3 regions of the Streptomyces sp. L500 genome follow, and region 3 is predicted to be linked to each of the others. Evidence: riboswitches for the same ligand, from Rfam matches in the RefSeq annotation. Region 3 holds a riboswitch; each other region holds the start of a gene.
What was found. Region 3 has a riboswitch for cyclic di-AMP ahead of ACX9I7_RS31795 (M23 family metallopeptidase). Riboswitches for the same ligand answer to the same signal wherever they lie in the genome.
Positions count from the first base shown of each region.

Region 1: another riboswitch for cyclic di-AMP. It lies ahead of ACX9I7_RS22640 (M23 family metallopeptidase); the one in region 3 lies ahead of ACX9I7_RS31795 (M23 family metallopeptidase).
Region 2: another riboswitch for cyclic di-AMP. It lies ahead of ACX9I7_RS09450 (C40 family peptidase); the one in region 3 lies ahead of ACX9I7_RS31795 (M23 family metallopeptidase).

Region 1 is NZ_JBTOLC010000027.1:25,823-29,087, reverse strand. It holds gene ACX9I7_RS22645 (M16 family metallopeptidase) at 1-1,238, shown strand, start outside; cyclic di-AMP (ydaO/yuaA leader) riboswitch at 1,464-1,618, shown strand; gene ACX9I7_RS22640 (M23 family metallopeptidase) at 1,632-2,435, shown strand; gene ACX9I7_RS22635 (GntR family transcriptional regulator) at 2,687-3,265, shown strand, end outside.
Region 2 is NZ_JBTOLC010000006.1:177,633-180,897, forward strand. It holds gene ACX9I7_RS09445 (carboxylesterase/lipase family protein) at 1-797, opposite strand, end outside; gene ACX9I7_RS09450 (C40 family peptidase) at 888-1,361, opposite strand; cyclic di-AMP (ydaO/yuaA leader) riboswitch at 1,366-1,518, opposite strand; gene ACX9I7_RS09455 (endo alpha-1,4 polygalactosaminidase) at 1,765-2,721, opposite strand; gene ACX9I7_RS09460 (spherulation-specific family 4 protein) at 2,736-3,265, opposite strand, start outside.
Region 3 is NZ_JBTOLC010000078.1:5,179-8,443, reverse strand. It holds gene ACX9I7_RS31800 (MFS transporter) at 1-280, opposite strand, end outside; gene ACX9I7_RS31795 (M23 family metallopeptidase) at 370-1,569, opposite strand; cyclic di-AMP (ydaO/yuaA leader) riboswitch at 1,580-1,716, opposite strand; gene ACX9I7_RS31790 (PP2C family protein-serine/threonine phosphatase) at 1,856-3,070, opposite strand; gene ACX9I7_RS31785 (DEAD/DEAH box helicase) at 3,258-3,265, opposite strand, start outside.

The sequences.
Region 1 (3,265 bases), on a different contig from region 3:
TCGACGTCGTCCTGAACGCGCCGCTGGCCGCCGAGCCCGAGGGCCTGGACGGCGTCGCCACGATCATGGCGCGCGCCTTCTCCGAGGGCACCGACAAGCTCAGCGCCGAGGAGTTCACCGCCGAGCTGGAGCGCTGCGGCGCCACCCTCGACGCGCACGCCGACCACCCCGGCGTCCGGCTCTCCCTGGAGGTCCCGGCCTCCCGGCTGGGCAAGGCCATGGGCCTGCTCGCCGACGCCCTGCGCGCCCCGGCCTTCCCGGACGGCGAGATCGAGCGCCTGGTCGACAACCGCCTGGACGAGATCCCGCACGAGCTGGCCAACCCCGCCCGCCGGGCGGCCATGGCGCTGGCCGCCGAGCTCTTCCCGGCCGGCTCCCGGATGTCCCGCCCCCGCCAGGGCGCGCAGGAGACCGTCGAGCGCATCGACGCCGCGGCCGTCCGGGCCTTCTACGAGGCCCATGTCCGCCCCGCCACCACCACCGTGGCGATCGTCGGCGACTTCACCGGCATCGACCTCGACCGGACGCTGGCGGAGTCCCTCGGCGCCTGGACCGGCACCGCGGCCGAGCCGCTGCCCGTGCCGGCCGTCACCGCCGACGACACCGGCCGCGTCGTGATCGTGGACCGGCCCGGCGCCGTGCAGACGCAGCTGCTCATCGGCCGCACCGGCCCCGACCGGCACGCGAGCGCCTGGCCCGCCCAGATCCTCGGCACCTACTGCCTCGGCGGCACCCTCACCTCCCGCCTGGACCGCGTCCTGCGCGAGGAGAAGGGCTACACCTACGGCGTGCGCTCCTTCGGCCAGGTGCTGCTCTCCGCCCCCGACGGGACGGGCACGGCCATGCTCGCCATCAGCGGCTCCGTGGACACCCCCAACACCGGCCCCGCGCTGGCGGACCTGTGGACCGTGCTGCGCACCCTCGCCGCGGAGGGCCTGACGGACGCCGAGCGCGACGTCGCCGTGCAGAACCTCGTCGGTGTCGCGCCGCTGAAGTACGAGACGGCCGCGGCCGTCGCCGCGACCTTCGCCGACCAGGTCGAGCAGTACCTGCCGGACGACTTCCAGGCGCGGCTGTACGAACGCCTCGCGGAGACCGGCACGGTGGAGGCCACGGCGGCCGTCGTGAGCGCCTTCCCGGCCGACCGCCTCGTCACCGTCCTCGTCGGCGACGCCGCCGAGATCGCCGAGCCCGTCAAGGCCCTGGGCATCGGCCCGGTGACGGTCATCCCCGCCTGACGGCGACTCACCACCCCGGCGCGGCAGGCGACGCCGCGCCGGGACCCCTTCGGCGCATGGGTCCGTTGTGACCCATGCGCCTCGCTTATGTCCGCTTTCAGGCGGAGGTTGGGTGTTGGTCGTGTGGCGTACGTCATAAAAGCCCACTTCTGTTTGCTGTTCGAATCTGACGCCGATTAGCGTCAGGCCCGGCAGCCCGCCGATCGGAGCCGCGACCGCGGCCCCGGGCAGCCATCGCCGAGTCCCCGGAGCACCAGCCGAGGGGAGCCGGGGACCCAAACGTCCCTGGGGTGAATCGGGCCCCTCTCACGAGGGATCCGTAGGAGACCTTCCTGCTCCGAACCCGTCAGCTAACCCGGTAGGCGAGAGGGAAGGAAAGGAAACAGCCGCGACATGGCGTTCACCCGTGCCACCGGGAAGCACCGTCGTCCGAGCCGCGCCGCGCGCGTCAGCGCGAACGTGGCGGGCATAGCCACTCTCACGGCCGCCGGCGTCGTCGCCGGTGTCGCCGCCCCGGCCTTCGCCGCCTCCGACGACACGCAGCGCCCCGAGGACACCGGCCTGACCCAGGCCGTCGTCATGGGCGACGTCATGGCCGAGCACGTCGACGCCCAGGCCGAGTCCCAGCGCAGCGCCGCCGACGAGGCCGCCGCCCGCCTCCAGGCCGAGGAGAGCGCCAAGCAGAAGGCCGTCCAGGCCAAGCAGCGCTACGAAGAGGCCCAGCGCAAGGTCGAGGAGGAGCGCGCCGCCAAGGAGAAGGCCGCCCGCGACGAGGAGCGCAAGCGCCTCGGCACCTTCGTGAGCCCGATCGACGGCTCCTACGTCTCCACCGCCTACAAGGCCTCCAGCGGCCTGTGGTCCTCCGGCAGCCACACCGGCATCGACATGCACGCCGAGACCGGCACCTCCGTCCACGCCGTCGGCATGGGCACCATCGTCGAGGCCGGCTGGGGCGGCGCCTACGGCAACAACGTCGTCATCAAGATGGCCGACGGCACGTACACCCAGTACGGCCACCTGTCCTCCATCGACGTCTCCGTCGGCCAGACGGTCACCCCGGGCCAGCAGATCGGCCTCTCCGGCGCCACCGGCAACGTCACCGGCCCGCACCTCCACTTCGAGGCCCGCACGGCCCCCACCTACGGCTCGGACATCGACCCGATCGCCTACATGGCCGCGCACGGCGTCAACCTGTAACGACGACGCGCGACGACGTGCGAAAGGCCCCGGCCCCCGGCCGGGGCCTTCGTGTTGGCCAAAAAATATCCATGAAGCGGCGGCGCCATCGGAAAACGCCCGGGATTGCCATAGAGTCGCCGAACGGACGTCAGTCGGCCGTGCTTCACGGTGATTGAGGCATGAGGCGGAGGTAGACCCATGCGGGGCCGTACGTGAGCGGCGACGGCGAAGGGCCGCGCGAGAGGAGCCGTCGCATTTCCACGCACGCGGTGTGCACCGCCATCCGCGACGACATCGTCTCCGGCGCTTTCCCGCCGGGAAGCCGGCTCATCGAGGAAATCCTCGCCCGCCGCTACGGCGTCTCACGGGTGCCTGTGCGCGAGGCGCTGCGCACCCTGGCCTCCGAGGGTTTCGTGACCACCCGTCGGCACGCCGGCGCCTGTGTCGCCGAACCCACCGAGCGCGAGGCCGCCGACCTCCTCGACATCCGCGCCCTGCTGGAGCCGCTGGGTGCCGCCAAGGCCGCGCAGCGCCGCTCCGAGGCCCACCTCAAGGTATTGCGGGGCCTGGTCAGACTCGGCCAGGAGCGGGCCCGCGCGGGCCGCTGCGGCGAACTGCGCCAGCTCGGCGACTGGTTCGACGAGACCCTCGCCCAGGCGTCCGGCAGCCCCTCGATCGCCGGGCTCCTGACCCAGCTGCGCCGCAAGATCGCCTGGGTGTACGCCCCGGGGCCCGTGGTCCGGCCGCTGGAGACCTGGGAGGCGTGCGGGGCGTTGGTGGACGCGGTGGCCCGGGGGGACGTGGAGCGCGCCCGGGAACTCGCCGCCGTTCGGGCCGGCCGTTCACCC
Region 2 (3,265 bases), on a different contig from region 3:
TCGATCGTGGCGAGACCGGCCGCCGTGGGGATGGTGCCCAGGCTCCCGGCGAGCTCGGCGGCGAGGCCGGAGGCGAGGGCCGGGGTGGTGTAGAGGCCGGGGACGGACTGGGCTGTCGCCCGGCGGAAGAGACCGGCGGCGCGGGGGACGGCCAGCAGGGTGGCGACCGAGCCGGCGCCGGAGGACTGGCCGGCGACGGTGACGCGCGCGGGGTCGCCGCCGAAGCCGGCGATGTTCTCCTGGACCCACTCCAGGGCCGCGATCAGGTCGAGCAGGCCCCGGTTGGCGGGGGCGCCCTCGAGCTGGGCGGAGGCCTCGGCGCCCACCCGGTAGTTGAGGGTGATCACGACGAGGCCGCCCTGCCGGGCCAGGAGCCCGGCGTCGTAGAGCGGGTCGCCCGCGTGGCCGGAGACGTAGCCGCCGCCGAGGATCCACACCAGGACGGGCAGTCCGGAGCCGCCGGGGTCCGGTGACCAGACGTTCAGGGTGAGCCAGTCGTCGCCGGCGGTCGTGCGGGTCGCGGGGATCGGGCCGGACTGCGGGGGCGGCGGGCCGAACTCCCCCGCGTCCCGCACGCCGTCCCAGGGGCGGGCCGGACGGGGGGCCATGAAGCGCAGCTCGCCCACGGGCGGCTGAGCGTAGGGGATCCCCCGGAAGACGGCGAGGCCGTCCTCGGTACGGCCCCGTACGGTGCCCCGGTCCGTACGGACCTCCGGACCGGTGAGGCCGGTGGGACTGGTGGGGCCAGTGGGGGCGGTTCCGCCGGTGACGCCGGTTCCGCCGGTGACATCGCTCATCGTCGCTCCCTCCCGCGCCCGGAAGCGGCACCCCCGTGCGCGAACACGGATGTCGGACGGCCCGGGTTCCGGACCGCCCGATCAAGGAGCCTAGTTGACGCGTCCGTACCAGACGCTGCCGGTCCAGATCTTCTCCAGGCGGACCGTGGCGCCGGGCTTGGGGGCGTGCCAGATCTTGTTGCTACCCGCGTAGATCCCCACGTGGTAGACGTTGCTGCCCGAGTGGAAGAACACCAGGTCGCCGACCTGGCGGGAGCCGCCGGAGATGTGCCGGGTGCGGTTGTACTGGTCGGCGGCCACGCGCGGCAGGTTCTTGCCGACCTTCTTGAACGAGTACTGGGTCAGGCCCGAGCAGTCGAACCGGTTCGGGCCGGCGGCGCCGTACTGGTAGGGGGAGCCCGCCTTGGCGGCGGCGACCCTCAGAGCCTGCTCACCGGGGGTGGCCGCGGACGCCTGGGAGGCGAGGCCGGGGACGAGCACCGACGCCGCCAGCGTGGCGGCGGTGACGGCCGAGGCGGTGCCGGCCCGGGATATGAGCGCGGGAATGCGAGGCATAGCAGACATGCCGAAGCCCTTCGACATCCGCCTACGAAAGATGACCTGTCGGGTTCGGGCTGCGAAGTTGCCCGGCCGGATTTCCCGGCTTCACCCCAAGGACCACCGACTTCGTGATCCGTACCGCTTGGGTCTCCCGCTCCTGCCGATTCATCAATTCGATGCCGCACCCGGGGCGGCGGCAGGACTCGGCGTCCGCCCGGGTGGCCCGCCAGGGTGACGGGATCTTGTGTTCGGTGAGAGATCCTGCACCATGAATCATTAAAATCCGGCACCCGGGCGGCCATCTGTGAACTTCTTCACTTCGGGAGCAGACCCGGAACCGCGCGCCGTGCGCCCCCGCCGAACTGGCCCTAAACCCCTGTGACCGCGGGTACTTGCAGCATGGAACGAGTAATTCCGGGAGGCACGTTCAGCAGGGCCGGCGCCAGGCGTCCAGCTCCAGCTTCTTCTGCATCGAGCTCAGCCCGAGCCGCCGCGCCGTGGCACAGAACTCCCCCGGCTGCAGTTCGTATTCGACATGAAAGACCGCTTTGTCACTCTTCACAAAGGGGCTGAGCTTCTCGCACTCGTCGTACTGCGCGCACTGTTCGTTCACCGCGAAGTCGAAGACGTTCACCAGCTGCGGGATCTGGTCCAGGTCGTTCTTCAGCCCGATGGCCATGCCCCGCTCATGGGCGAGATCCGCCAGCATCCGGTTGAAGGCGAGCTGGTGATCGGCCGTCAGCGGAAAGCCGGTGGTATTGCGGAATCCCTCGGTCAGATCCGGTTCGACGGCGTCGAACCCCTTCTGCCGGCACATGTCCATCCGGGCCGCCATGAGCGGCCGCAGGGTGTCGAGGCGGCGGATGTCGAACCATTTCTCGCCCTTCCACCCCTTGTTCTTGTTGCCGAGCAGGGTCTTGGGGAATTTCCCCTGGTCGGGCCGGAAGTCCTCCCAGGCGCCGGCATTGATGTAGCAGATCACCTTCCGGCCGCGGGAATGCAATTGGGCCACGGTTTCGGCCGAATTCTCGAATCCGTCGATGTCGTAGACGGGGGCGTCCACCGAGGTGTCGGCCTTTCCGTCCAGCTGCCACTGCCAGCCGGTGCCCGGCTTCGGCTGCCAACGGGCCCCGGCCGACCCCGGCGCCGAACCCGTGGCCGAACTCCCGGGCGAGGCCGAGGCGTCCGGAGTGCCGGTGGCCTCCGGCTTGCCCGAGGCGCGAGGGGAACCCGAGGCGCGGGGGGCCGCCGTGACGCCCTCGTCGTCCCGGTCCGGCCCGTCGTCGTCGGCGGGCGACGCGGAGCAGGCCGCCAGGACCAGCAGCAGCGCGGCGCACAGCCCAGCCCGGACGCGCCGAGCGCTCCCGCCACGCCAACTCCCCATACCCCCACGCGCGTTCATATCGCGCCCCCCGCCGCGAGGCCGGCGGCCGCCCGGGGCACCGAGCGCCAGGGGTTGGCCCCCGTGCCCGGCACCGCGCAGTGCACCGCGGCACCGCGCCGGGCGGCGAGCCGCGCCACGCCCGCCGTGCGCTCCTCGGGCACGCCGTACACGAGGTGGCAGAACCGCTCCGGTGGATGGCCGGTGGTCCACTCCGGGATCCGGGCGCGTCGGTAGTCCTCCCACGTGCCCTCGAAGGTGACCAGGAGGTCGGCGAGCGAGGCGTACCCGGGCTCGGGGTGGGCGCCGGGGTTAAGGACGGCCGTACGGGCGCCGAGCACCCGGGCGGCCAGCACCACGCGGCGGTAGTGGGGCAGCGGGGTGTCGTGCGCCGGGACCTGGTCGAGGAAGACGCCGTCCACGTCGTACCACCGGCGGTGGCGGCGGATGTCGGCGACCACGGCGCCGGTGCGGCGGTGGCCGTAGCCGGTGTCGACGTAGCCCAGCAGCCGGACGCCCGCGGCGCGCAGCCGTGCGGCCGCCGCGT
Region 3 (3,265 bases):
AGAAGAGCGCACCGGAACAGGCGCCCGCCACATAGAGCGCGGCCGCCACTCCCGTCACCCCGCCGGAGGTGATCGGCAGACCGCTGCCCTGCTCGGAGAGCCGGCCGGCGATATTGCCGACGACCGTGACCTCCAGGCCGTCCAGGACCCAGACGGTGCCGAGGCCGATCACCACGGTCCAATGCCACCGGGACCAGGGCAGCCGGTCCAGGCGGGCGGGCACGGACGTGGTGATCGTCGCGGTGGTCGTCACGTCATCTGATTTCCCGATCGCTCGCAGAACATTCCCGGGATATCCGATATCGGGTGGTTCTGGGGGCGCTATGACCTGATTGCCCTGCCCGGCTTGCCGACCGGCGGCTCCCCTCGTTACGGCTCCAGGCCCCTGCCGCGCAGCCACGACAGCGGGTCCACCGGCGCGCCGCCGCCCGGCCGGACCTCCAGGTGGAGGTGGGGGCCGGTGACGTTGCCGGTCGCGCCGACCCGGCCGATGACCGTGCCCGTGCCGACCTTGCCGGACGTGACCACCATCGACGACAGGTGGCAGTACCAGACCTCGGTACCGTCGTCGAGCGTCAGCACGACGCGGTAGCCGTACGCGCCCGCCCACCCCGCCTGGGTGACGGTGCCCCCGCCGACCGCCTTCACCGGGGTGCCCGTGGGGGCGGCGAAGTCCTCGCCGGTGTGGTTCGCGGACCACATGTTTCCCGCCTGGCCGAAGCCGGCGGTGAGGGTGTACGAGGCCACGGGGAGGGTGAAGGTCCCGCCGGCCGCGCGGTGGGCGGAACGTTCCGCGCCACCTGACGAGCCCGTCGCGTGCCGCTCCTGAACACCGGCCGAACCGTCCGTCGCCGACCCGGCCGCCGCCGACCCGGCCGTATCCTCGCCCCCGCCGGCCGCCTCCCGCGCCGCCCGCTGCGCGGCCTCGTACGTCGCCGCCTTCGCGTCCGCCGCCTGGCGCTCGGCCGCCTCGCGCTCCGCCGCGGCCTTCTCCGCCGCCGCCTTGCGGTGTTGCTCCGCCGCGGCCTGCGCCACGCGCGCCTGCGCCTCGGCCTCGGCGGCGATCTGCTGGTGCTCGGCCTGCTGGAGGATGCGGGCCCGCAGCACCTCACCGGCGTCGACGGTGTCGCGCACGGTGCGTACCGTCTCGACGGGGGCCTGCTGTGCCTCGGCGGTCTGCCGCGCGCCCTGCCCGTGGCCGTCGGCCATGAGCGAGCCGACGACCGGAATGCTCTGGGCCAGGTCCGGCATGGATATGGGAGCCTGCGGACGGTCCTGGGCGCTGGCCATGCCGCCCGCGCCGACCGCCGCGATCATTCCGGCGCCGAGGACCGCGCCGCTCCGGGCCATCGTGCCGCCGCGCGGCTTGACGACGCGGTGTCTGCCGCGGACGGGCGCCGCCGGGTGGTCCTCGCCGGGGGCCCACTCGCCCGTGGCCGACGACTGCGCGGGGGCGGCGAATGCCCCGGGGGCCGCTTCCGGTTCGTAAGGGGGGATGTAGGCGGGAACGAACGGAGGGTCGTACGAACTGCCGTCGAGCTCGGAGCTGTCGGACCTGTTGGACGCCACTGGGGCGACTCCTTTCCTTCCTGCTCGCCTACCGGGTTAGCTGACGGGTTCGGAGAAGGAAGGTCTCCTACAGGCCGGCGTACGGGCCCGATTCACCCCAAATGATGGTTCCCCGGTTCCACCCACGGGATTCGGCGAAGGCGCACGGCACCGCCCTTGCGGCGGTGGCAACGACCGCGCTGCGTTATCGAACGTTAATAGACAGGGCGGCTGGATTCCAAGCCGAAAGGGTGAAGCGGGCAGGCGCGTTGGGGCACTTTATAAGGCGCTTACTTCTGACCGTTCGTCAGTCGTTATGGACCTGAGGAGATCGCAGGCGCACGGTACGGCCGGTGACCTGGGGGCGTTTGTGGGTGATGGGCGCGGTACGGAGCCGGCCGTCGATCCGCCGGATGGCGAGCAGGGCCATGTCGTCGTCCGTGCGCCCGCCCGCGTGCCGGGCCACGTCCGCCGTGAGGGAGTCCAGCAGGGCCTCGGGGCTGCGGAACTGCTTGCCGCGCAGCCGCGGCCGGGGGTCGTAGAACGTCCCGGTCGCGTCCCTGGCCTCGGTGACCCCGTCGGTGAACAGCAGCAGCGTCGACCCCACCGGGAACTCCCACTGCTCCACCCGGTCCGGCCACACGCCCAGGTCCCCCATCCCCAGCGGCAGGGCGGGCGCCCGGGGGTGGGTGTCGCCGACGGTGCCGTCGGAATGGAGGAGGAGCGGGGGCGGATGACCGCGGTTGACGATGCGCAGGGCGCCCGCGCCCGGTGGGACCTCGGCCAGGACGGCGGTGGTGAACCCCTCGGCCTGATCGACGTTCGCGCGCCGCGCGCCCTCCCGCTGCAGCGCGCGCTCCAGCCGCGCCGCCAGCCCCTCCAGCGTGCGCTCCTGCTCCGCCGCCTCCCGGAACGCGCCGATCAGGATCGCGACGGCCTCCACCGCGCCGAGCCCCTTGCCCCGTACGTCGCCGACGATGACGCGGACGCCGTAAGGGGTGTCCTGGACCGCGTAGAGATCGCCGCCGATCCGGGCGTCGGCCTGTGCGGCGACATAGCGCGCGGCCACCCGGAGCCCGCCGATCCGGGCCGGGGGCGTGGGCAGCACGGCCCGCTGGGCGGCCTCCGCGACGCTCCGCACCGACGCCAGCCGGCGGTTGCCGCGGCATACGACGCGGTTGATGCCGACGGCGAGCGCGCCGACGGTCACGACGGTGACGACCTCGGTCACCGACTCGCCCACCTCCGGCGCCTGCCGTGCGAGGGAGAGGGTGACGATCGCCGCCAGGGCCGCCACCGCCGCCAGCAGGGTGGCGGGCAGGGAGAGGAGCGAGGCGGCGACGAGGGGCGCGGAGACGAAGAAGGGGGCGGAGGAGTACTTGGGGGGCGTGAGGACGTCGAAGACGACGCCGCCGGTGATCACGGCGGCGGGGAGGCAGCGGGCGAGAACGACCGGCGCCCACCCGGGGAACGGCTCGCAGAGCGGATCCGGTCCGGGCGGCGGCCCGTCTCGCTTCCCCACCGTGTGTTCTCCTGACCGGCCGACGTCCCTTGCTCCGTCCCACCCTCGCGTCCGGCGCGCGGGCGGGCGAACGGGGGTGAGCCGTTCGGGGACGCGAGGGGGGCGTGGGAGGACGCCCGGGGACGTCGGCGTCAGGACCTCAACGCATCAGGACCCCAGGCCCTCGATGCATCAAGGTCTCAATGCGTCAGGACG